3 regions of the Streptomyces sp. HUAS TT7 genome follow, and region 3 is predicted to be linked to each of the others. Evidence: riboswitches for the same ligand, from Rfam matches in the RefSeq annotation. Region 3 holds a riboswitch; each other region holds the start of a gene.

What was found. Region 3 has a riboswitch for cobalamin ahead of ACSHXC_RS13185 (ribonucleoside-diphosphate reductase subunit alpha). Riboswitches for the same ligand answer to the same signal wherever they lie in the genome.
Region 1: another riboswitch for cobalamin. It lies ahead of ACSHXC_RS27900 (HoxN/HupN/NixA family nickel/cobalt transporter); the one in region 3 lies ahead of ACSHXC_RS13185 (ribonucleoside-diphosphate reductase subunit alpha).
Region 2: another riboswitch for cobalamin. It lies ahead of ACSHXC_RS29745 (cobalamin biosynthesis protein); the one in region 3 lies ahead of ACSHXC_RS13185 (ribonucleoside-diphosphate reductase subunit alpha).

What each region holds. Positions count from the first base shown of each region.
Region 1 covers NZ_CP196175.1:6,199,688-6,207,352, reverse strand. Annotated here, with positions in the region: gene ACSHXC_RS27915 (hypothetical protein) at 1-1,306, opposite strand, end outside; gene ACSHXC_RS27910 (hypothetical protein) at 1,392-2,789, opposite strand; gene ACSHXC_RS27905 (ABC transporter ATP-binding protein) at 3,164-5,056, shown strand; gene ACSHXC_RS27900 (HoxN/HupN/NixA family nickel/cobalt transporter) at 5,089-6,201, opposite strand; cobalamin riboswitch at 6,231-6,428, opposite strand; gene ACSHXC_RS27895 (hypothetical protein) at 6,621-6,902, opposite strand; gene ACSHXC_RS27890 (arsenate reductase family protein) at 7,021-7,380, shown strand; gene ACSHXC_RS27885 (Gfo/Idh/MocA family protein) at 7,588-7,665, opposite strand, start outside.
Region 2 covers NZ_CP196175.1:6,611,744-6,619,408, forward strand. Annotated here, with positions in the region: gene ACSHXC_RS29735 (putative cobaltochelatase) at 1-1,562, opposite strand, end outside; gene ACSHXC_RS29740 (cobyric acid synthase) at 1,615-3,183, opposite strand; gene ACSHXC_RS29745 (cobalamin biosynthesis protein) at 3,165-4,121, opposite strand; cobalamin riboswitch at 4,220-4,358, opposite strand; gene ACSHXC_RS29750 (hypothetical protein) at 4,460-4,681, opposite strand; gene ACSHXC_RS29755 (anion permease) at 4,714-5,982, opposite strand; gene ACSHXC_RS29760 (lysozyme) at 6,113-6,892, opposite strand; gene ACSHXC_RS29765 (class II aldolase/adducin family protein) at 7,004-7,663, shown strand.
Region 3 covers NZ_CP196175.1:2,972,982-2,980,646, forward strand. Annotated here, with positions in the region: gene ACSHXC_RS13170 (DUF3311 domain-containing protein) at 28-303, shown strand; gene mctP (monocarboxylate uptake permease MctP) at 300-1,919, shown strand; gene ACSHXC_RS13180 (Uma2 family endonuclease) at 1,990-2,574, opposite strand; cobalamin riboswitch at 2,711-2,839, shown strand; gene ACSHXC_RS13185 (ribonucleoside-diphosphate reductase subunit alpha) at 2,966-5,341, shown strand; gene ACSHXC_RS13190 (ribonucleotide-diphosphate reductase subunit beta) at 5,341-6,357, shown strand; gene def (peptide deformylase) at 6,479-7,111, opposite strand; gene ACSHXC_RS13200 (tetratricopeptide repeat protein) at 7,170-7,665, opposite strand, start outside.

The sequences.
Region 1 (7,665 bases), 3.2 Mb from region 3:
GTGACTGCTCGATCCCGTCCCAGTCGATACCTTCGTACGGGCAGACATGAGGCAGCACCGCGCGAGTCACCGCAATGTTCACTCGAGCCATCAGCACGTCCGAGGGAAGATGGTGAGCCTCCACAGCCGTTTCATTGCGCCAGCACCAGGCCGCAATACCCAGAGCCGCTGCATCGGGCACCGGATCCGGGTGCACGTTGCGGCCCGCCATACCGACAACCCAGCGCAGATAGGTGCTGAGATCGGGGTGCTGTACAGCTTCCTTGACGATGTCTGCAACCGGGATCTTCCGGTAGGAGGCTGCCGGGCCGAAGAGGGACAGTAGCGATTCTGCTTCGAACGCCTCCGCGGCTTCTGGATCAGCCCCCTCCACCACACGGACGCGAGTTGCATCGAGCAATCCCAACGCGCCAGCTCGATGTTGGACCACCGTGACCGCCTCGTCGCCCTGGAGGGTGACCGTGAGTTCGACCTCTTCATCGAGTGCGGGAAAAGACTCCGGGAAATCGCCGCATACGTCTTCGTAGGGAAGAAATCGGAGCCGGCTTTCACGCGGGTAGTACTCGATGTCCAGCGCGGCGCTGGTACGCCACAGCGTGGCGAAGAGCATCGGGCCAGTTTCGGCATCCCAGTCCGAATCGTATTCGTCCGGGACCTCCCAGCCAGCCCAGTCGAGCGGGCCAAGCACTTCCATGAGCCGGTCTACGTACTCGCCCCACTGTTCGGTGTCCGGGCGACCCACTTGCCTCTCGGGTGCTGCTGCCTGGCTGCCCAGCTGACCGATGAGAGCTGCCGTACGTCTGCTGAAGAGCGATTCGGCCGACTCACCTTCCTCCGGGGTGACACCGGTGACGCTGTTGAGATACGCCGTATCGTCTGCCAGTTCCTGCTTGCGGCAGCGCGCGCACAAGTATCTGTACGGCTTACCCCACTTGGCGGAGTAGCGCGTCAGTGAGCGACTCTGTCGGCAGTCACGACACGGCCCATAGCCCTTCTTGGGCCACCACAGCCACCAGTCGCCGTCGTAGTCGCCGGGCGAGGGCACCATCCCGCGGCCCAGTAGCGTGTGGGCAAGTGCCTCCAGGCTGCCGCCGTTCCTGTGAGGCACCTTTGCGTACAACTGATCATGCGCCGCAAGCAGTTCGTCGTCCGTGACCGCCTCTTCTCCCTGTAAGCGGCGCCGCACGGATACCGCTGCGGCGAGTGCTTGGACGGCGGGATCATCCCGCCGAAGTGACTGCCTGCTGCTTTCGACGACGGCCATCGCCTTGTCGACATCGGCTTCAGTGATTCCAGTGCTCCCCATGCTCCAGAGCTTACGGGCGACCTCTGACAGGGCTTTGAGTCAGTCTCCGGCGAGGTCACCAGTGCGCGGACATGCCGGGTCTGGTTCACGGAGCACATCGTTTGTCTCTTTCCGGGAGAATACGCAAAGCCATGACAGTGCCGTCCTCACCGAAGGAGACCGCGCCCCACTTCGGAGCGGTGGCACCATTCGGCAGCGTGGAGCGGAGCTCGTATGCACGGCGCCGGTACGCCTCGACCCTCCCTTCAACCAGAAGCTGATACAGGTCCTCTGCCATCCCTGAGAACGCCTCGACGCGGGTCCTGTTCAACCTGAAGACCTGGTCAGTACCGAAGAAGCGTGTCGCGCCGAAGCCATGCTCTGCGTCCCGGACACTGGATGATCCTGCGAATGTTCGCTGTCCGTAGTGCTTGCGGCCCTGATCGCTGGTCAAGTACTGCGCGATCTCCATGCCAGCGCCGGCGAATGCCAGTTGGCCCGCGGCACCGGTTCGGGCAAGTACCTGACCAAACCATGCGCGATCTTTTCGTGGAATGAGGAAGCCGTCATGGAAGCCTTCCTCGCCAGCGCGGGCAGGCACTCTCACAGCGTTGACATACGGGGGGTTCCGCTTCGATGGCACAACGTCCGCACTGTCGCGTCCTGTAATCGATCGCTCAGGTAACAGCCCCTGGCCCGGTGCCTGCAGAGCGTGGACTGTGATGCCCTCCTTGGCTAGCAGTTCGGTGGACATCAAGAGGCAGGGCGTGGTGTTCCACTCGGCGAGGTGAAAATGTTCAGCGCGCTCACTGGCCCTGGCCAGTTGCTTGAAGGCTGAGCGGTCAGTCTTCCCCGTGCTCTTGGTCGTCTTCTGGTGATTTCCGTTGACCGTCACCACGAAGAGCCGGGACGGTTCGCCGGGCTTCCATGCCTCGATGAAGAAGTCAGGCCGTGGTCGAGCGCCCAGGGAAGGCCGCGGGCCGGAGCGCGCGAATCCAGCCAGCAGGACCGACTCGGCATCGACAGTCGAGACCAGATGATCCGGGAAGCGGGCCCGCACCGTGCGCTCTGCGACTGCCAACCCCAGCGCTCGTCCCAACTCCCGGGCCTGCATCCCCCTGTAGGAGAGTTCTGGGTTCTGCCCCTCCTCGGTGAGAGCCAGGTAGCCACTGACACCGGCTCCCAGGGCCTGGCAGTACTTCAGGGCCTGCCAGTGCTCGGCCAAGCCTCTTCCGCGCCCATGACGAGCCAGAGTGGCCGCTCGCGCGAAGACGCCGAGCAACTCCCAAGGCGTGGTGGCAAGATCGTTCCGTTCGGCCGTCTGTAGCGGTTCCAACCCGGGCTTACGAGGAACTCGTTCCTCCTCGCCTCGCTCGCGTGCACGTTTGCGGGCGATGGCTGTGGCTGCCTTGTCGGTGTCCATCACCAGCGAGGCTGTCGAATTGACGCGTACGGGGATCTGGTGACGCAGTAGTGCGAGGATGCTTTCCGCAGGTACTGACATGGCGTGTCACGGTATGGAGGGGAGAGCGGGCGCACGCAAGTGCGCATGGGCGCCCAGGGGACTCCCGGTAGGTGGACTGCCGCTCGGATGGTGCCCCTCCGGTCCGCAGCCCCGGCGGGTGCACAGTGTGCACCCGTTGTGCACCAGGCCCGTCATCAAGGTCACATACTCGCAGGTCAGAATGGCTTCCGTGCTGTACTTCGACATCTAAGCCCCCGCGGCTCCGCGACACCCCGAACCCTGCTGCCCCTCCCGGGCGGCGGGGCTCGGCGCGTTTTCCGGTTCGGTCCCCCCATTGGGTGGATCACCGTACGCGGCGGTCCCCTTGGGGGATCCGTGCGGGAAAGTAGGCGGATTCCTAGCTAGGGGGCGGCATGGCGGAGGTGTTGGGCGGGCAGCCCGTCGATGAGCAACTGCGGTACCGGTCAAGCTCGTTGGAGGCGGTGCAGCGGCGGCCGGTGACCACACGGACCATGGCGCGGCGGCTGCCTCAGCTCGTGCGGAAGGCGCTGGCGCTGGCTTGGCGGGTGGACCGGCGCGCCGTGCTCGTGCTGCTCTGCTGCCAGGCGCTCTCGGGGTTCTTCGAGGCGTTCGGGCTGCTCGCCACGACGCGTACGATCACCGCGCTGATCGCGAGCGGCGACATCGCGCACCGGCTGCGCGATGCGCTGCCGTCCATCGCGGTGCTGGCCGGGGCGGCCGGGCTGCGGGCGCTGCTCGGGATCGTGGTGGTGAACATCTCCGGCCGGCTCTCGCCGCGGATCTCCCGCGAGGCCGAGATGCAGATGCTCGGGGCCGCCGTACAGGCCGAGTTGTCGGCGTACGACCAGCCCGGGTTCAACGACAAGCGCGAGGCGGCCGACCGGGGCGCCGAGGTCGCCCAGCAACTGCTCACCGACTCGCAGGACCTGATGGCGTGCGTGGCCTCACTGGTCGCGGCGGCCGGGGTCGTGACCGTCCTTCATCCGGCGCTGCTCCCCCTGCTCCTGCTCGCCGCGCTGCCGCAGGGCATCGCCGGGGTGAAGGCCGCGCGGGTGCACTACGAGGCGTCGCGGGCGATGAGCGCCGAGCGGCGCACGCTGAGTCTGCTGCGCTGGTTCGTGATCGACAAGGACACCGCCGACCAGCTGCGGTCCTGCACGATGGCGGACTTCCTGCTCGACCGGTACCGGGCGATCGGGCGGCGGGTAGACGCGGCGACCGACAAGGCCGTGCACCAGGGCGCCCGTTACTCGGTGACCGGCGCCCTGGCGGGCGGGCTCGCGGCGGGCCTGGTGTGGGGCGCGCTCGCCTGGCTGCTCGGGTCGGGGCGGATGTCGGTGGCGTCGGCGGGCACCGCGGTGTTCGCGCTGCGCACGGTCGCCTCCTCGCTGCACGGTGTCGTCGGGTACGGGACGCGGCTGTTCCGGACCGGGCTGTACCTGGACGACTGGGCGGAGTTCATCGAGGAGGCCGGCGGGCACCGGATGGCGCGCGGCACACTGGCGCCGCCCGCGCCGGACGTCGTACGGGCCGAGTCGCTGACGTACCGCTATCCCGGCAGCGAGCGGCCCGCCCTGGAGAAGGTGACGGTCGAGGTGCGCAAGGGCGAGGTGCTGGCGCTCGTCGGCGAGAACGGGTCCGGCAAGACCACCCTCAGCAAGCTGCTCACCGGCCTTTATCTGCCCAGCGAAGGGGCGGTGACCTGGGACGGGGTCGGGGTGGAGCGGTGCGATCCGCTGGCCCTGTGGCGGCAGACCGCCGTCGTGCCGCAGGACTTCGCGCACTGGCCGATGTCCGCGCGCGACAACATCACGCTGGGGCAGCCGCACGGGGGCGACGAGTCGGTGCGCCGGGCCGCCGCCCACTCCGGCGCTGCGGAGGTCGTCGACGGGCTGCGCAGCGGGCTCGACACGCTGCTCGCGCGGGAGTGGTTCGGGGGTGTGGAGCTGTCCGGCGGGCAGTGGCAGCGGATCGCGATCGCGCGGGCCTTCCACCGCCCGGCCGGGCTGCTCGTGATGGACGAGCCCACGAGCGCCCTTGACGCGCGCGCCGAGCACCGCATCTTCACCGGCCTGCGCACGATCGCCCGTGACCGGGCGGTGGTCCTGGTGACCCACCGCCTCGCGAACGTCGCCATCGCGGACCGCATCGTCGTCCTCGACCGGGGCCGCGTCATCCAGGAGGGCACCTTCACCCAACTCGTCGCAGACGAAGGCCTGTTCAAGGAGCTGTGGACGCTCCAGAACGACCGGGGAGGAGTGCCGGGGCAGCGGGAGGGTGCGTAAACGCACCGGGGCCTATGCAAAAGGCCGGCCCCTCACGCACCCGGGCCCGCCGCCCACTTCTGCTCGACCTTGCCAAGGCGCCAGTACGCCAGCGCGGCCGCCCACACCACCACGAACAGGCCGACGATGACGAAGCCGACGTTGTCCAGGTTGAGGCCGGCGATCCAGCCGCTGACCGGGTCGGTGAGGTCGAGCTTCTCGTGCAGGACGCCGACCAGTTCGATGGTGCCGATGAAGAAGGCCACCGCGATCGACAGGCCGGTGATGGTGAGGTTGTAGTAGACCTTGCGGACCGGGTTCGAGAACGCCCACTGGTAGGCGAAGTTCATGAACGTGCCGTCGAGGGTGTCGAAGAGGCTCATCCCGGCCGCGAACAGCAGCGGCAGGCACAGGATCGCGTACCAGGGCAGTCCGGCGGCGGCGCCGGTGCCGGCCATCACCATCAGGGTGACCTCGGTCGCGGTGTCGAAGCCGAGGCCGAAGAGGAAGCCGAGCGGGAACATCTGGCCGGGCCGCGAGATGGACCTGGTGAAGCGGCCCAGGATGCGGTTCATGAAGCCCCGCGAGTCCAGGTGCGCTTCGAGCTCCTTCTCGTCGTACGCACCCGCCCGCATGGCCCGGAACACCTTCAGGATGCCGAACAGGGCCACCAGGTTGAGGGCCGCGATGAGGTAGAGGAAGGAGCCGGAGGCGGTGGTTCCCACCACGCCCATCACCTGGTGGGTGGTGGAGTCCTCGTTCATCAGGGTGCCCGCGAGCTGGGCGCCGCCCGCCACCAGGGCCGTGAGGACCACGACCACGCTGGAGTGGCCGAGCGCGAACCAGAAGCCCACGGACACCGGCCGCTTGCCGTCGGCCATCAGTTTGCGGGTGGTGTTGTCGATGGCCGCGATGTGGTCGGCGTCGAAGGCGTGCCGCATGCCGAGGGTGTACGCGGTGATGCCGAGGCCGATGCCGTACGTCTTGGTGCCGACCGCGTAGTGCTCGGGGGCCACCAGCAGGAACAGGACGCCGAAGGCGACGACATGGAGGGCGGCTATCACCGCGAGCAGGACGGCGGTGCGGACGGTGTCCTCGCGCCGCCAGTGGAAGGACGGCGCGGCGGCGGCGCCCGTCTCGGGGGATGTGCGAATGGGCAGGGTCATGCGGGTCACGCTCCAGCACCTCGTGGATCACTTCGTGAGATGCCGCGGCCGGTCTCCTGGCTGACGGGCGGGTGCCTCCGTCCCGGCCTTCCCGGGCAGATGGATCCTGGCCAGTGGCGTCACAAGGGGACGGCGGCTCCCCGGAACCCGGGGAACCCGATCACAGTGGCGAGGGCCGCTCCGGTTTCGCACCGGTCTTCCCGAACACCACGGCCCGGTCACCCTAGACGCTGGGGAGTTGCCTGCCTACCTGCACACCTGTGCCGGTATCGAAGATCACACGGGCCACCCGGGCACGGCCCTGCGAGGATGCGCGCACGCATCCGCTCCGGCCGCCCGCAGCAGCCGTAGGGAGTTGACGGCCGGCCCGGATCACGCCTGCGGCTTCCCGAAGGCGTGACCGGGCCGTGGTGCGGGGCTCAGCGCCCGTCGTAGATCAGCGCACGCACCATCCGGCAGGTCGTCTCCGACGGCGGGTGCACTCCGATGAGCGCGGCCACGGTGCGTATCTTGCGGTCCGGCGCCTGCTCCGGCCGGTACACCCCCGTGTCGAGCAGGGCGATGGCCAGTCGCATGGCCTTCAGACGCCGGTTGTGGGACTCGTACCACACGCGCGGACGCCCGGCGGGAAGCGGCACCTTGTGAAGAGGCTGGAGGGACAACTGTTTCGGGGCGTGCGAGGTGAGTACGGCAGCGGTCATGGGCATCCTCCTGGGCAGTCGGGAACCCTCACTTACTGCCTCAATTTTACTGGGGGGCACTGACAATCGGCCCTGGCCAGCCGGGCTTTGGGGGCGGACCGCGGGTAGCCTGGCGGGCATGGAGATCTGGATCAACCCGGCCTGTTCGAAGTGCCGCAGCGCGGTGGACCTGCTGGACGCTGAGGGCGCCGAGTACACGGTGCGCCGCTACCTCGAAGACGTGCCCTCGCCCGACGAGATCCGGGCCGTGCTCGACCGGCTCGGCCTCGAACCGTGGGACATCACGCGCACGCAGGAGGCCGCGGCGAAGGAGCTGGGACTGGGGGACTGGCCTCGCGACGCCGACTCCCGCGAGCGGTGGGTTTCCGCGCTCGCCGAGCACCCCAAGCTGATTCAGCGGCCGATCATCACGGCGGACGACGGGTCTGCGGTGGTTGCCCGCACCGACGAGGCCGTGCGCGACGCGCTGTCCCGCTGAGTTCGCGGGGAGCGGCTTCCCGTGCGGGGTGCGGCCCCCTCGCGGGGTGCCGGTTTTCGGCTGCGGACCGGCTGTGGCCGGTCGCTCCCCCAAGCTCTCGGTTTCTCCCTCATGAACAGGGGACCCCATCGCGGCGGAGCCGCACCATGTCACAGCCCCGCGCCCCTAGCAGGATGCAGGTACCGCAGTCGGCTTCCACAAGTCCGCTCAGCCCCTGCCCAACTGCGCCTCCGCGTCCGCCAGCAGCTCCGTGATGCGTGCCCCGAACCGTACGTCGCACGGGTG
Region 2 (7,665 bases), 3.6 Mb from region 3:
GCGTCGAGGAGCAGCGAGAGCACCGCGCCCTTGACCGCGCTCATCCGCTGCCGGGCCGCCATCGACCCGGACGCGTCCACCACGAACAGGACGAGGTTGCCCTCGCGGCCCTCGCGGGTGGCCTGGCGCAGATCGTCCCGGCGCACCACGAGGCCGCGGCCCGATCGCCCGCGCGCCCGCTGATGCGGGGCCGCCGCCTGTACGGTCGCCGTCAAGTGCAGCTTGGTGAGCGCCCCTTGGGGCCGGCGCGAACCGGTGGTGCGGCCGTGGTCGGTACGGGCCCGCGAGCGCCGGCCCGCCGCGCCCTCGCCGAGCCCGGGCACGCTCAGCATCTTCGTACGGAACGGCTCGGCGGCCTTCACCGCGGCCCGCTCGCCGGGGCCGCTCGGCGCGGGGGCGGCGGGCGGCTCCACGTCGTCGGAGGAGTCCGGCGACTCGGGGGATTCCGCGGGGCTCTCGGGGGAGTCGCCCTGCGGCGGCACCCCGCCGCCTCCGCCGCCACCGCCCGGGCCGTCGGGGCCCGGGTCCGGATCGTCGTCGCCCTCGTTCTCGTCCTGGAACTGCTCCAGCGTCTCGTCGAGCTTGTCCTGGTCGAGGCCCGGCGCGTCGAACGGGTTGCGCCGGCGCCGGTGCGGAAGGGCGAGCAGCGCGGCCTGCCGGACGTCCTCGGACGCCACCTCGGTGCGCCCCGCCCACGCGGCGAGCGCGGTCGCGGTGCGCGCCATCACGATGTCGGCGCGCATGCCGTCCACCTCGAACGCGGCGCAGGTGGCGGCGATCTGGAGCAGCACCGCGTCGCCGAGCACGACCGAGGGCAGCAACTCCCGTGCCGCAACGATGCGTTGGCGCAGCGCGCCCTCCTCGTCCGCCCAGCGGGCGGCGAACGCGGCCGGGTCGTCGTCGTACGCGAGACGGCGCCGCACGACCTCGACCCGCTGCTCGGGCTCGCGCGAGGCCGCGACCTCGACGGTCAGGCCGAACCGGTCGAGCAACTGCGGCCGCAGCTCGCCCTCTTCGGGGTTCATCGTGCCGACGAGCAGGAACCGTGCGGCGTGCCGCACCGAGACGCCCTCGCGCTCGACATAGGACGAGCCCATGGCGGCGGCGTCGAGGAGCAGGTCGATGAGGTGGTCGTGCAGGAGGTTGACCTCGTCGACGTACAGGATGCCGCGGTGCGCGTCCGCGAGCAGCCCCGGCTCGAAGGCCTTCACGCCCTCGCCGAGCGCCCGCTCGATGTCGAGCGCGCCCACCAGACGGTCCTCGGACGCGCCCACCGGGAGCTCGACCATGCGCGCCGCGCGGGCGGTGCCGGGACTGCTCTCGTGCGGCCCGTCCGGGCACTGCGCGTCGGGCGCGGCCGGATCGCAGCTGAAGCGGCAGCCCGCCACGACCCCTACCTCGGGCAGCAGATCGGCAAGGGCACGTACGGCGGTGCTCTTCGCCGTGCCCTTCTCGCCGCGCACGAGCACGCCGCCCACGGCCGGGCTCACCGCGTTCAGGAGCAGCGCGAGGCGCAGGTCGTCCATGCCGACGACGGCGGTGAACGGATACCGGGTGCTCATGTGCCGATCTCTCCTTCGAGTAGTGCTGTACGCCGCGGGCTCGCGGGGGTGCTCATGGCGCCCCCGGCGGGATGAAGGGCAGCCCGGCGGGCGGGCCCTGCTCGATCAGCCGCAACAGGGCGTCGGTGTCCGCGTGTTCTTCGATCAGGTCGCCGAGCCGGTCGAGCTGTTCCTCGCGCAGCGCGCCGAACGAGGTGTCGGGCGCGGGCACGAACCGGCGGCCCGCGGCCCGGGCGACGTGTTCGAGGAACCGGCGCCGGAACCCGTCGCTCTCCAGGGAGCCGTGCCAGTGCGTACCCCAGACGGCACCCACGTGGCATCCGTCCAAGCTGTGTCCATTGTCATCAGAGATGAACGTGTCCCCGCCCAGGACCTCGGCCACCCCGTGGTGGATCTCGTACCCCTCGACGGGCTCCCCGAGGGCCTCGCCGACGGGCCGGGCCAGGGTCTTCTCGGCGGCGAACCGCACCCGTACCGGAAGCAGCCCGAGACCGGCGACCGAGCCCGCCCTCGACTCGACCTCGTCCTCGATGTGCTCGCCGAGCAGCTGGAACCCGCCGCAGATGCCGAGTACGGGGCGGCCCCCGGCGGCCCTGCGCGCCAGTTCCGCCGCGAGGCCGCGCTCGCGCAGCCACTCCAGGGCGCGGACCGTGCCGCGGGTGCCGGGTACCACCACGAGGTCGGCGTCGGTGAGCTCCTCGGGCCGGTCGACGAACCGCACGACCACGCCGGGCTCGGCCGCGAGCGCGTCCACGTCGGTGAAATTGGACATCAGCGGAACGGCACAGACGGCGACCCGCAGCACGTCCTCGCCGACCGGCGGCGCCACCACGGACTCCCGTACGGCCCCGCGCAGGGAGACCCTGAGGCCGTCCTCCTCGTCGATGCCGAGGCCGTGGGCGTACGGCAGGATCCCGTAGGTGTGCCGCCCCGTGAGGCCGCGCAGCATCTCGATGCCGGGCTCCAGGAGCGTCACATCGCCCCGGAACTTGTTGACGACGTAGCCGGCGACCAGCGCCTGGTCCTCGGGGCTGAGCAGCGCCGTCGTCCCGAAGAACGAGGCGAACACGCCGCCCCGGTCGATGTCGCCGACCACGACGACGGGCAGCCGCGCGGCCCGCGCGATGCCCATGTTGACGATGTCGGTACGCCGCAGATTGATCTCGGCCGGGCTGCCCGCCCCCTCGCAGATCACGGCGTCATAAGTGCCCCGAAGCTCCTCCAGGCACTCCAGGACGGTGCCGAGCAGCGTCTGCTGCCGTCCCCCGTGCAGCGCCTTCCCCAGGGACGACCCCCCGGCCGCCCCGAAGAACCCGCGGGCGCTCATTTCACCCACCGGCCTGCCCATGAGCACGACCTGGCTGGAGCGGTCGCTCCCCGGCTTGAGCAGCACGGGGTTCATGAGCGCGCTCGGCTCCACGCGCGCCGCCTGCGCCTGCATCGCCTGCGCACGGCCGATCTCCGCGCCCTCGCGCGTGACGAACGAGTTCAGCGACATGTTCTGGCCCTTGAAGGGCGCGACCTTGACGCCCTGGCGCACCAGCCAGCGGCAGATCCCGGCCGTGACGACGCTCTTGCCCGCGTCCGAGGTCGTGCCCGCGATCAGCAGCCCGCCACCCATGTACGTCCCTTCCTCACAGCGGCCCTGGTCGCGACGGAGGCGGCCAGCGTCAGCCAGCCCACCCTGCGCGAGAGCCGTACCGCCCGTTCGATGTCCGCGACCTCGACGGCCCGCCCCGGGCCGTTGAGGACCGGCCGGTGCTCGACGCGTCCGGCATAGGAGAGCGTGCCGCCGAGCCGTACGCCCAGCGCCCCCGCGAACGCGGCCTCGACCGGGCCCGCGTTGGGGCTCGGGTGCTGGGCGGCATCGGCGCGCCAGGCCCGTACCGCGCCCTTGGCGTCCGGGCCCGCCAGCGCCGCGAGGACGGCGGTGAGGCGGGCGCCCGGCCAGCCCGCCACGTCGTCCAGGCGCGCCGAGGCCCAGCCGTACCTGCGGTATCTGGCCGACTTGTGCCCGACCATCGCGTCCAGCGTGTTGACCGCCCGGAAGCCCACCAGACCCGGCACGCCCGCGAGCGCGCCCCACACCAGGGCGCCGACGACCGCGTCCGAGGTGTTCTCGGCGACCGACTCGACGACGGCCCGCGCGATGCCGTCCGCGTCCAGCGACTGCGGGTCGCGCCCGCACAGGTGCGGCAGGCGCTCCCGGGCCACCTCCACGTCGCCCGCGGCCAGCGCGCCGCCGATCGCCCGCGCCTCGCGGCCGAGCGAGGTGCCGCCCACCACCGTCCAGGTGGCGGCGGCGGTCAGCGCGACGGATGCGGCGGGCCGGCCTCGTACGGCGCGGGAAAGAAGGACGGCAGCGCCCGCGGCGCCGCCCGCGCACACCAGAGTGTGCAGTGCGCCCCGGCCGCGGTGGTCGCGCCACAGGACGCGTTCGACGGCGCCGGCCGCGCGTCCGAACGCGGCGACCGGATGCCCGCGGCGGGGGTCGCCGAGCAGGAGGTCGCCGATGAGTCCGGCCGTGGCGCCGTAGGCGAAGGTGCGATCGGCCCGCATGCGCTCAGCCCGTCAGGGCGTCGCGGGAGGGGCCGGAATGTCTCGACGGGCAGGCGCGCATGGCGGTATGTCCTCACTCAGGGTGTCCGCGCCCTGGTTCGACGTGACCGGCGGTGAGAGTTCCTGGCTCGCGGGGATCATTCCCCGGTGACAGTGGCGGGACCGCGCCGGATTCGCACCGGCTTCCTCTTCTGCCGCCGTAGCTGGCCGGTGCAGTCCACCACGCTGCGAGAACACCCGTCAACTTGCCGTTGACCTGCGGTGCGAGAGAGTGCGCGGCGCCACACAGAACCGCCCTCCGGAACGGACCGGAGGGCGGTTCTGGTGATGTCCGTGGGTCAGGCGACGATCAGATAGATCCCGTACGCGACGGCCGCCGCGCAGGCCGCGAAGCAGACGTACGCACCGGTGCGGGCCAGCGCCACATTGCCGGTGCCGGAGGCCGCGGCCTCGTGCTTGGTGAGGCCGACGATGCCGAGGGTGAACAGGCCCACCAGGCCGACGGTCACCACGAGGCTGACGCCGAAGACGGAGCCGAGAGCTGCCCAGTCGATGTGCATGAGGATTCCTTAGCTGTGCCGGAGAACCGGGGTCAGACCGTCGCCGGGGTGGGCGGGTCGGCAGGGGCCGCCGGGGCCGGGGCCTGGATCGTGGCCTTGAGGTCGATGGTCGCGGCGGCCGCCGCGGTCGGCGGCGGGGTGACCGCGGCGATCGCGGTGGTGACGACACCGGCGGGCTCGGCCGCGGGGGCCTCGCCGATCTCGTCGGCGGTGACGTTGTGGTGGTCGACCGGCTGGCGGCGCGACAGCTTCCAGATGGTGCCCGAACCGGCGATCAGGAGGATCGCGACGGCGACGATGCCCCAGGTGCCCTGCTTGGTGAGGAACTCCGCGCCCGCGCCGACGAGTCCGGCGGCCGGCAGCGTCAGAACCCAGGCGACGGCCATCCGGGAGGCGGTGGACCAGCGGACCACGCCGCCCTTGCGGCCGATGCCCGCGCCCATGACGGAGCCCGAGCAGACCTGGGTGGTGGAGAGCGAGAAGCCGATGTGCGAGGAGGCCAGGATGACGGTGGCGGCACCGGTCTGGGCGGCGAAGCCCTGCGGCGGGCGCAGCTCGGTCAGGCCCTTGCCCATGGTGCGGATGATGCGCCAGCCGCCGAGGTAGGTGCCCATCGCGATGGCCAGACCGGCCGAGACGATGACCCACAGCGGGGGGTTCGCGCCCGGGTGCAGCACACCGCCGGTGACCAGGGCGAGGGTGATGATGCCCATCGTCTTCTGGGCGTCGTTGGTGCCGTGGGCGAGCGAGACGAGGCCGGCCGAGGCGATCTGGCCCGCGCGGTAGCCCTTGGCGGTGGCCTTCTCGTCGGTGTTCCGGTTGAGCCGGTACGTCAGCCGGGTGGCCAGCATCGCGGCGATGCCCGCGACGATCGGCGCGGCGACGGCGGGGAGCAGCACCTTGGTGACCACGGTCGAGCCGTTGACCGAGGACCATCCGGCCGACATGACCGCGGCGCCGATGAGGCCGCCGAACAGGGCGTGCGAGGAGCTGGAGGGCAGACCGAGCAGCCAGGTCAGCAGGTTCCAGAGGATGGCACCGACCAGGGCCGCGAAGATGACCTCGGTTCTGATGCCTTTTTCGTCGATGATCCCGCCGGAGATCGTCTTGGCGACCTCCACCGACAGGAACGCGCCGACCAGATTGAGCGCGGCGGACATGGCGACCGCCGTCTTGGGCTTCAGGGCGCCGGTCGAGATGGTGGTGGCCATCGCGTTGGCGGTGTCATGGAAACCGTTCGTGAAATCGAACACGAGAGCTGTCACGACCACAATCGCGAGCAGCAGCGTGATGTGTTCCATTTACCCAGGCAATCGTTCGACGTCAGTGGCTGGACGAACGTAAGTAACCTGAGTGAACGGAAGGTGAACTGGGGCGGGCGTGTCGGTGCCTGTGGCCACTTCTCGCTTCCGGTTGGCCGGCTGGAGCCGTTCAGCGGCCCGCCGCGAACCGCTTCAACTGCCCGAAGGACCCATTGAAGAGATTCTGGTCACCCGGCAGGCTTCCGCTCCCGTTCTGGAACTGCCAGAACGTCCAGTACGACCAGCCCGCCGGCAGCGGGCCCGGCGTGTCGGCGTACCGGGCCAGCCACAGGGCGTGGTGCGCGGCGAAGGCCCGGTTGTGGCCGGTGCAGTCGTTCCACCAGCCCGCGGTCGTGTAGATCACCGGGCGGCGGCCGGTGAGCAGCTGCACCTCGTCGCTGAACTCCGCGATCCAGGAGGTCATCGCGGCCGGACTCAGCCCGTAGCACTTGCCGCCGCTGCCGTCCTTGGCGTCCTTGCCGTACGGGTTGTGCTCCAGGTCGACCGCGGGCGGCAGCGTCCAGCCGTCGTCCGACCAGTCGCCGCCGTGGCGCACGAAGAAGTCGGCCTGCGCCCGGCCGGACGCCTGGTCGGGCACCGCGAAGTGATAGGCCCCGCGCACCAGACCCGCCTGCCGGGCGCCGTCGTACTGCTGCCCGAAGTAGGGATTGCGGTACGACGTCGCCTCGGTCGCCTTCACATAGACGAACGAGGCGCCCAGGTCCTTCGCCGAGCCCCAGTCGACGTTCTTCTGGTGCGAGGAGACGTCGTGGCCGAGCGGCTTGTCCGCGGCGGAGGCGCCGGGCAGCGCCGCGAGCGCCACACAGCCCAGCGCCAGCGCGGCCAGGAACCCCGTGAGCGCGCCGCGCACCCGGGCCCGGCGCGGGAGAGGGTTGTGGTCGCGAGCCATGATGTCCCCCCAGAATTCCGATGATGTACGGAACAAAGCACCCAGAGGCTAGTTGAAGATCACCACCGAACTCCCGTATCCCGGCCGCTCGGCCCTGGCAGGATCGGCCGCATGAGCGACGACGAGGCGGCGACCGCCGCGGCATGGGCCGAACTGATCGACACGGCGTGCAGGACCGCCGCACAAGGGCTGGTCGTCGGCACCTCGGGCAATGTGTCGGTACGCGTGGGCGAGCTGGTCCTGGTCACCCCGACCGGCGTTCCCTACGACCGGCTCGGCCCCGCCGACACCGTCGCCGTCGACCTCGAAGGCCGCCAGGTCATGGGCACGCTCCGGCCCACCAGCGAGATCCCGATGCACCTCGCGGTGTACCGGAACACCGAGGCGCGGGCCGTCGTCCACACCCACGCCGTGCACGCCACGGCCGTGTCCACCCTGGTCACCGAACTGCCCCTGGTCCACTACATGGCGGCCGCGCTCGGCGGCCCGGTCCGGGTCGCCCCGTACGCCCTGTACGGCAGCGAGGAGTTGGCCGAGAACATGCTGCGCGCCCTGGAGGGCCGCACCGGATGTCTCCTGCAGAACCACGGAGCCGTCACTTACGGAACCGGCCTCGCCCAGGCCTACGACCGCACCGCCCAGCTGGAGTGGATGTGCCGGCTCTGGCTCACCGCCTCGGCCCTGCCCGGCCGCACCCCGTCCCTGCTCAGCCCCGCCCAGCTCGACGAGGTCGCCGAACGGCTGCGCGGCTACGGGCAGCCCCGGCCGTAGGC
Region 3 (7,665 bases):
GGTGATCGTGAGGGGACGGAGCCACCAATGCCGGATTCGACAGAAGTGAAGAGACCGGTGATCACGCCCTTGCGCGTGGTCATCGCGCTCTGCCTGATCGCGCCCTTCGTGGCGATGCTGTGGGTGAGCTCGTACGCCAAGACCGACCCGGTGCTCGGCGGCATCCCGTTCTTCTACTGGTACCAGATGCTCTGGGTGCTGATCTCGACCGCGCTCACGATGGTCGCGTACAAGCTGTGGCAGCACGACCAGCGCTCGCGCACCGCCTCCACGTCCGACAAGCAGGGGGGTGCGTCCAAGTGAAGGACGGCGTGAACGGCGTCGCGCTCGGCGTCTTCATCTTCTTCTTCCTGGCCGTCACGGTCATAGGCTTCATGGCCGCGCGCTGGCGCAAGGCCGAGAACGAGGCCAGCCTGGACGAATGGGGCCTGGGCGGGCGGTCGTTCGGCACCTGGGTCACCTGGTTCCTGCTCGGCGGCGACCTCTACACGGCCTATACGTTCGTGGCGGTCCCGGCGGCGATCTACGCGGCGGGCGCGGCGGGCTTCTTCGCCGTGCCGTACACGATCCTCGTGTACCCGCTGATCTTCACCTTCCTGCCGCGCCTGTGGTCGGTCTCGCACAAGCACGGCTACGTCACCACCTCGGACTTCGTGCGGGGCCGGTTCGGCTCCAAGGGCCTGTCCCTCGCGGTCGCGGTCACCGGCATCCTCGCGACGATGCCGTACATCGCGCTCCAACTGGTCGGCATCCAGGCCGTGTTGGACGTCATGGGCGTGGGCGGCGAGTCCGACAACTGGTTCGTCAAGGACCTGCCGCTGCTCATCGCGTTCGCGGTGCTCGCGGCGTACACGTACTCGTCCGGCCTGCGCGCGCCCGCGCTGATCGCATTCGTGAAGGACGGCCTGATCTACCTCGTCATCGCGGTGGCAATCATCTACATCCCGATCAAGCTGGGCGGCTTCGACGCGATCTTCAGCGCGGCGCAGCACAAGTTCGCGGGCCCGCCCGGCGGCAAGCCGACCGGCGCGATCGCGCCCGGCGAGTCGAGCCAGTGGACGTACGCGACGCTCGCGCTCGGCTCGGCGCTCGCGCTGTTCATGTACCCGCACTCGATCACCGCGACGCTGTCCTCGCGCAGCCGCAACGTGATCCGCCGCAACACCACGATCCTGCCGCTGTACTCGCTGATGCTGGGCCTGCTCGCGCTGCTCGGCTTCATGGCGATCGCGGCCGGGGTCAAGGTCAAGAACGGCCAGCTGGCGATCCCCCAGCTCTTCGAGGACATGTTCCCGGACTGGTTCGCGGGCGTCGCCTTCGCGGCGATCGGCATCGGCGCGCTGGTCCCGGCGGCGATCATGTCGATCGCGGCCGCGAACCTTTTCACCCGCAACATCTACAAGGACTTCCTCAAGCCGGACGCGACGCCCGCGCAGGAGGCCAAGGTCTCCAAGCTGGTCTCGCTGGTGGTGAAGGTCGGCGCGCTGGTCTTCGTCCTGACCATGGACAAGACGGTCGCCATCAACTTCCAGCTCCTGGGCGGCATCTGGATCCTGCAGACCTTCCCGGCCCTGGTCGGCGGCCTGTTCACCCGCTGGTTCCACCGCTGGGCGCTGCTCGCGGGCTGGGCGGTCGGCATGGTCTACGGCACCCTAGCCGCGTACGGAGTGGCCTCGCCCACCCAGAAGCACTTCGGCGGCTCCTCGAAGGAGATCCCGGGCATCGGCGAGATCGGCTACATCGGCCTCACCGCGTTCGTCCTGAACGTGGTGGTGACGGTGGTCCTCACCGTCGTCCTGCGCGCCCTGAAGGCCCCCGACGGCATCGACGAGACCTCCCCCGCCGACTACACGGCGGACGCCGGCGACCCGGGCGTGGCCACGGAACTCCCCCCGGCGACGGCGGGCTCGGCGCACTGAGTCTGCCCGTTGCTACGCGGAAGGGCCGCCACATCCAAGAGGGATGCGGCGGCCCTTTTGCGTGCGGTGCTCAGCGCACCCAGTCCTTGAGCTGCTCGGTCTGGAGGGTGATGCCCACGGGCTCGGGCAGCTCGATGTCCTTACCGAAGGGCACGGTGCGGATGCTCTCGTAACGCATGCCGTCAGGCTCGCTGCGGACGGTGACCTCGCAGCGCTCCCGGTCGATGAGGAGGTACACAGGGATTCCGGTCTCTGCGTAGGCGCGCGGCTTCTCGTTTCGATCACGCGCGTCCGTGTCGGCGTCGTACGAGGTGACCTCGACAACCATGAGGACGGGTGCCGGATCAGCCCACTCCCCCTGCCCCACAAACGCGTCGTCCGGAGCCATGGACGCGTCCGGGCGCGCGCGACCCGAACGGTATTCCTGAACTGCCAACCCCCGCTCGACGTGAAGCCACAGCTCAGGCCGATGCTGCATACAGATGCGAGCCAGCCACAGAACGATTCGGTCGTGGTCCCCGTCCGGCACGGCCTTGACCCCCAGCTTCCCGTCAATGAATTCAAGCCGCAGCCCCTCGATCTCGCGGGCACCTATGCGCGCGAGGGTCTCGAAGTCTTCGGTCTGCATCTGGGCCCGGTAAGTCATGACGACCATGCCTCACTCCCCTTCCTCGACGGTCTGTCATCGACGATAGCGGAGGCCGCTGACACTTGCCCGGCTTCCATCCGTTGCCCCCCCCTCACGAACACAACGACACAACATGTGGGGGGTGCCGCTGACAGCGCCCCCCACATGTATGCTCGTCCTCGCTGTCGCCGCAGGGGAATCCGGTTCGAATCCGGAACTGTCCCGCAACGGTATGACCTGTACGTCTTTGTGCCGGTCGAGTCCGAGGACCTGCCGATGGCGCGTCCGGGTCGACCGAACCGGATGCCAGACGTCCGGGCCTCGCGGTTGGGCCGGTGGACGACGCGCTCAGGGCTGCCCCGACGCGCGCCGACGCCTCCTCCGAAGGGCCCCGTGCCGAGCGAGGGAGTGCCCCCACGTGACCATCGCCCCTGCGGATCCCGCTTCAGCGATCACCGAAGAGTTGGCGGATGCCCCGGGGACCGCGCTGCTGCGGACCCTGACCGATCTCACCGCCGACCTCGCGGACACCGACCCCGGCCGGGTCGCCGCCGCCGCGCTGCGGGGCCGCAACGCCCGTTCCGACGAGGCCGAGCTGCGCGAGCTGGCCACCGAGGCGGCCGCGGGGCTCATCTCCGAGGACCCGGCGTACTCCCGCCTCGCCGCCCGGCTCCTGACCATCACCATCGCCGAAGAGGCCGCGACCCAGGGCGCGGTGTCGTTCTCCGCCTCGGTCGCGGTCGGCCACCGCGAGGGCCTGATCGCCGACCGCACCGCCGAGTTCGTCGACGCCCACACCGCCCGCCTCGACGCGCTGGTGGACGCGGCCCTCGCCGACGGCGCCGACGACCGCTTCGGCTACTTCGGCCTGCGCACCCTCTACTCCCGCTACCTGCTGCGCCACCCGATCACCCGCAAGGTCGTCGAGACCCCCCAGCACTTCATGCTGCGCGTGGCGTCCGGCCTCGCCGAGGACGAGTCGGTCCGCGCCCTGGACGAAGTGGCGTCCCTGTACGGCCTGATGAGCCGCCTGGACTACCTGCCGTCCTCCCCCACGCTCTTCAACTCCGGCACCCGGCACCCCCAGATGTCGTCCTGCTACCTGCTCGACTCGCCGCTGGACGAGCTCGACTCGATCTACGACCGCTACCACCAGGTCGCCCGGCTCTCGAAGCACGCCGGCGGCATCGGTCTCTCGTACTCCCGCATCCGCGGCCGCGGTTCGCTGATCCGGGGCACCAACGGCCACTCCAACGGCATCGTCCCGTTCCTCAAGACCCTCGACGCGTCGGTGGCCGCGGTCAACCAGGGCGGCCGGCGCAAGGGCGCGGCCGCGGTGTACCTGGAGACCTGGCACTCCGACATCGAGGAGTTCCTGGAGCTGCGCGACAACACCGGTGAGGACCAGCGCCGTACGCACAACCTGAACCTCGCGCACTGGATCCCCGACGAGTTCATGCGCCGGGTCGACGCCGACGCCCAGTGGTCGCTGTTCTCGCCCGCCGACGTGCCCGAGCTCGTCGACCTGTGGGGCGAGGAGTTCGACGCCGCCTACCGCAAGGCAGAGGCCGCCGGGCTCGCCCAGAAGACCATGCCGGCCCGGGACCTGTACGGCCGCATGATGCGCACCCTCGCGCAGACCGGCAACGGCTGGATGACGTTCAAGGACGCCTCCAACCGCACCGCCAACCAGACGGCCGAGCCGGGCCACACGGTCCACTCCTCCAACCTGTGCACCGAGATCCTGGAGGTGACGGACGACGGCGAGACGGCCGTCTGCAACCTCGGCTCGGTCAACCTCGGCGCGTTCGTCGTGGGCGACGGCATCGACTGGGAGCGTCTGGACGCGACCGTCCGCACCGCCGTGACCTTCCTCGACCGGGTCGTCGACATCAACTTCTACCCGACCGAGCAGGCCGGCCGCTCCAACGCCAAGTGGCGCCCGGTGGGCCTGGGCGCGATGGGTCTGCAGGACGTCTTCTTCAAGCTGCGCCTGCCCTTCGACTCCCCCGAGGCGAAGGCCCTCTCCACCCAGCTCTCCGAGCGGATCATGCTGACCGCGTACGAGGCCTCCACCGACCTCGCCGAGCGCAACGGCCCGCTGCCGGCCTGGGACAAGACCCGCACCGCGCGCGGCGTGCTGCACCCCGACCACTACGACGTCGAGCTGACCTGGCCGGAGCGCTGGGCGGCCCTGCGGGAACGTATCGCCAAGGTCGGCATGCGCAACTCGCTGCTCCTCGCGATCGCCCCGACCGCGACCATCGCGTCCATCGCCGGCGTGTACGAGTGCATCGAGCCGCAGGTCTCCAACCTCTTCAAGCGCGAGACGCTGAGCGGTGAATTCCTCCAGGTCAACGGCTACTTGGTGGAGGAGCTCAAGAAGCTCGGCGTATGGGACGCCCAGTCCCGCGAGGCGCTGCGCGAGGCGAGCGGCTCGGTGCAGGACTTCGGCTGGATCCCGGCCGAAGTGCGCGCGCTGTACCGCACGGCGTGGGAGATCCCGCAGCGCGGCCTCATCGACATGGCCGCCGCCCGCACCCCGTTCCTCGACCAGTCGCAGTCCCTGAACCTGTTCCTGGAGACGCCCACCATCGGCAAGCTGTCGTCGATGTACGCGTACGCCTGGAAGCAGGGCCTGAAGACGACGTACTACCTGCGCTCGCGCCCGGCGACGAAGATCGCCCGCGCCGCCCAGGCCACCCCCACCATCCCAGTCCAGCAGGCGGCCCCCGACGCCGACGCGATCGCCTGCTCGCTCGAAAACCCCGAGTCCTGCGAGGCCTGCCAGTAATGAGCAACACCGAACACAAGAACCTTCTCGACCCGGGCTTCGAGCTGACTCTTCGCCCCATGCGCTACCCGGACTTCTACGAGCGCTACCGGGACGCGATCAAGAACACCTGGACCGTCGAGGAGGTCGACCTCCACTCCGACGTCGCCGACCTCGCGAAGCTGACGCCGGGCGAGCAGCACATGATCGGCCGCCTCGTCGCGTTCTTCGCGACGGGTGACTCGATCGTCTCCAACAACCTGGTGCTCACCCTCTACAAGCACATCAACTCCCCTGAAGCGCGGCTCTACTTGAGCCGTCAGCTCTTCGAGGAGGCCGTGCACGTCCAGTTCTATCTGACGCTGCTCGACACCTACCTGCCCGACCCGGAGGACCGCGCGGCCGCGTTCGACGCGGTCGAGGAGATCCCCTCGATCCGCGAGAAGGCGCAGTTCTGCTTCAAGTGGATGGACTCGGTCGAGAAGATCGAGCGCCTGGAGACCAAGGCCGACCGCCGCCGTTTCCTGCTGAACCTGATCTGCTTCGCGGCGTGCATCGAGGGCCTGTTCTTCTACGGCGCCTTCGCGTACGTCTACTGGTTCCGCAGCCGAGGTCTGCTGCACGGCCTCGCGACCGGCACCAACTGGGTGTTCCGCGACGAGACCATGCACATGAACTTCGCCTTCGAGGTCGTGGACACCGTCCGCAAGGAAGAGCCGGACCTCTTCGACGACGAGCTGGAACAGCAGGTCACCGACATGCTGAAGGAGGCGGTCGCCGCCGAGCTCCAGTTCGGCCGCGACCTGTGCGGTGACGGCCTGCCGGGCATGAACACCGAGTCGATGCGCGAGTACCTGGAGTGCGTCGCCGACCAGCGCCTGACCCGGCTCGGCTTCCCGGCGGTGTACGGCTCGTCGAACCCGTTCTCCTTCATGGAGCTCCAGGGCGTCCAGGAGCTGACGAACTTCTTCGAGCGCCGCCCGTCCGCCTACCAGGTGGCGGTCGAGGGCTCGGTGGGCTTCGACGAGGACTTCTAGGTCCGCGTGCCCAAGGGGCGCCAGGAACTGCGCGACCAGCCACCACAGACGGTCCGCAGCCAAACTGTGAAAGGGGCCCCGCACCATGCAGGTGCGAGGCCCCTTTCACGTCCTGGCGGGATCAGTCGTTCGGGACGACCTCGTAGCGCGGGCTGTTCTCCGCCATCTGACGCAGCGCGTCCTTGCGGTCGCGCTTGGAGAGGCGGTCGATGTACAGGTACCCGTACAGGTGGTCCGTCTCGTGCTGGAGGCAGCGCGCGAAGTAGCCGGTGCCGCGCACCTTGACCGGGTTGCCCTCGGCGTCCTGGCCGGTGACCACCGCGTAGTCCGGGCGGGCGAGTTCGGCGTACGCGGTCGGCACGGACAGGCAGCCCTCGTTGGACTCGTCCAGGACGCGCAGCTCGGACGGCAGCTCTTCGAGGACCGGGTTGCAGACGACGCCGACGTGCCGGACGCCCTCGTCGTCCATGCAGTCGTAGACGAAGACCTTGAGGTCCACACCGATCTGGTTGGCGGCCAGGCCCACGCCCTCGGCCGCCTTCTGGCTGGCGAACATGTCGTCGATGAGCCCCGCCAGCTCGCCGTCGAACTCGGTGACGTCCTTGCACTCCTTGTGGAGCACGGGGTTGCCGACGACCGTGATCGGGCGGGCGGTGCCGCGCTCGCGGTAGGCCAGCTCGCGCGCCTCGCAGTCCTCCGTGTCCACGACGAACCCGTCGTTCTCGACCTGCTGGTCCGTCTCCTGCTGCGCCATGTCCGCCGTAAGCCTTCCTGAAAACCCGATTCCGATCCCATACAGCCTAAGGCCAGGGTCAGCAGACTTCTTCGAGATCCCGCCACTCCCGGCTGTCCGGGTTGTCGGCCACCCAGCCGTCCAGGAGGCCGCGGACCAGGCCGGCGGGGGCGGCGATGCCGCATTCGCGTTCCGGGACCCACAGGTCGCCGGAGGTGCGGTGGCCGAGCGGTCCCGGGTGGCCGGGCTCGCTGTGGTCGTGCGGGTCGAGGTGCTCGCCGTCGCCCTCGTCGCTGGGCATCTGGGACTCGGAGCAGGCCCGGCACAGCAGGCGTACGGAGGAGGACCAGTCCTCGGCGGCGAAGCCGGCGTCGGCCGCGAGCCGCTCCAGGGCGTCCCGGTCGGCCTCGGTGGCCGCCTCCAGGAGGACCACCCAGGTCGGCACGGGCGAGGGCGCCCACAGCTCGATCTCGTCGAAGACCGGGAAGGACGGGCCGGCGGCGGTGGTGCGCTCGCCGTGCGGGACGCCGTCGTGGAGCACGACCTCGCCCCAGCGCCGCCCCGAGGACGGCAGC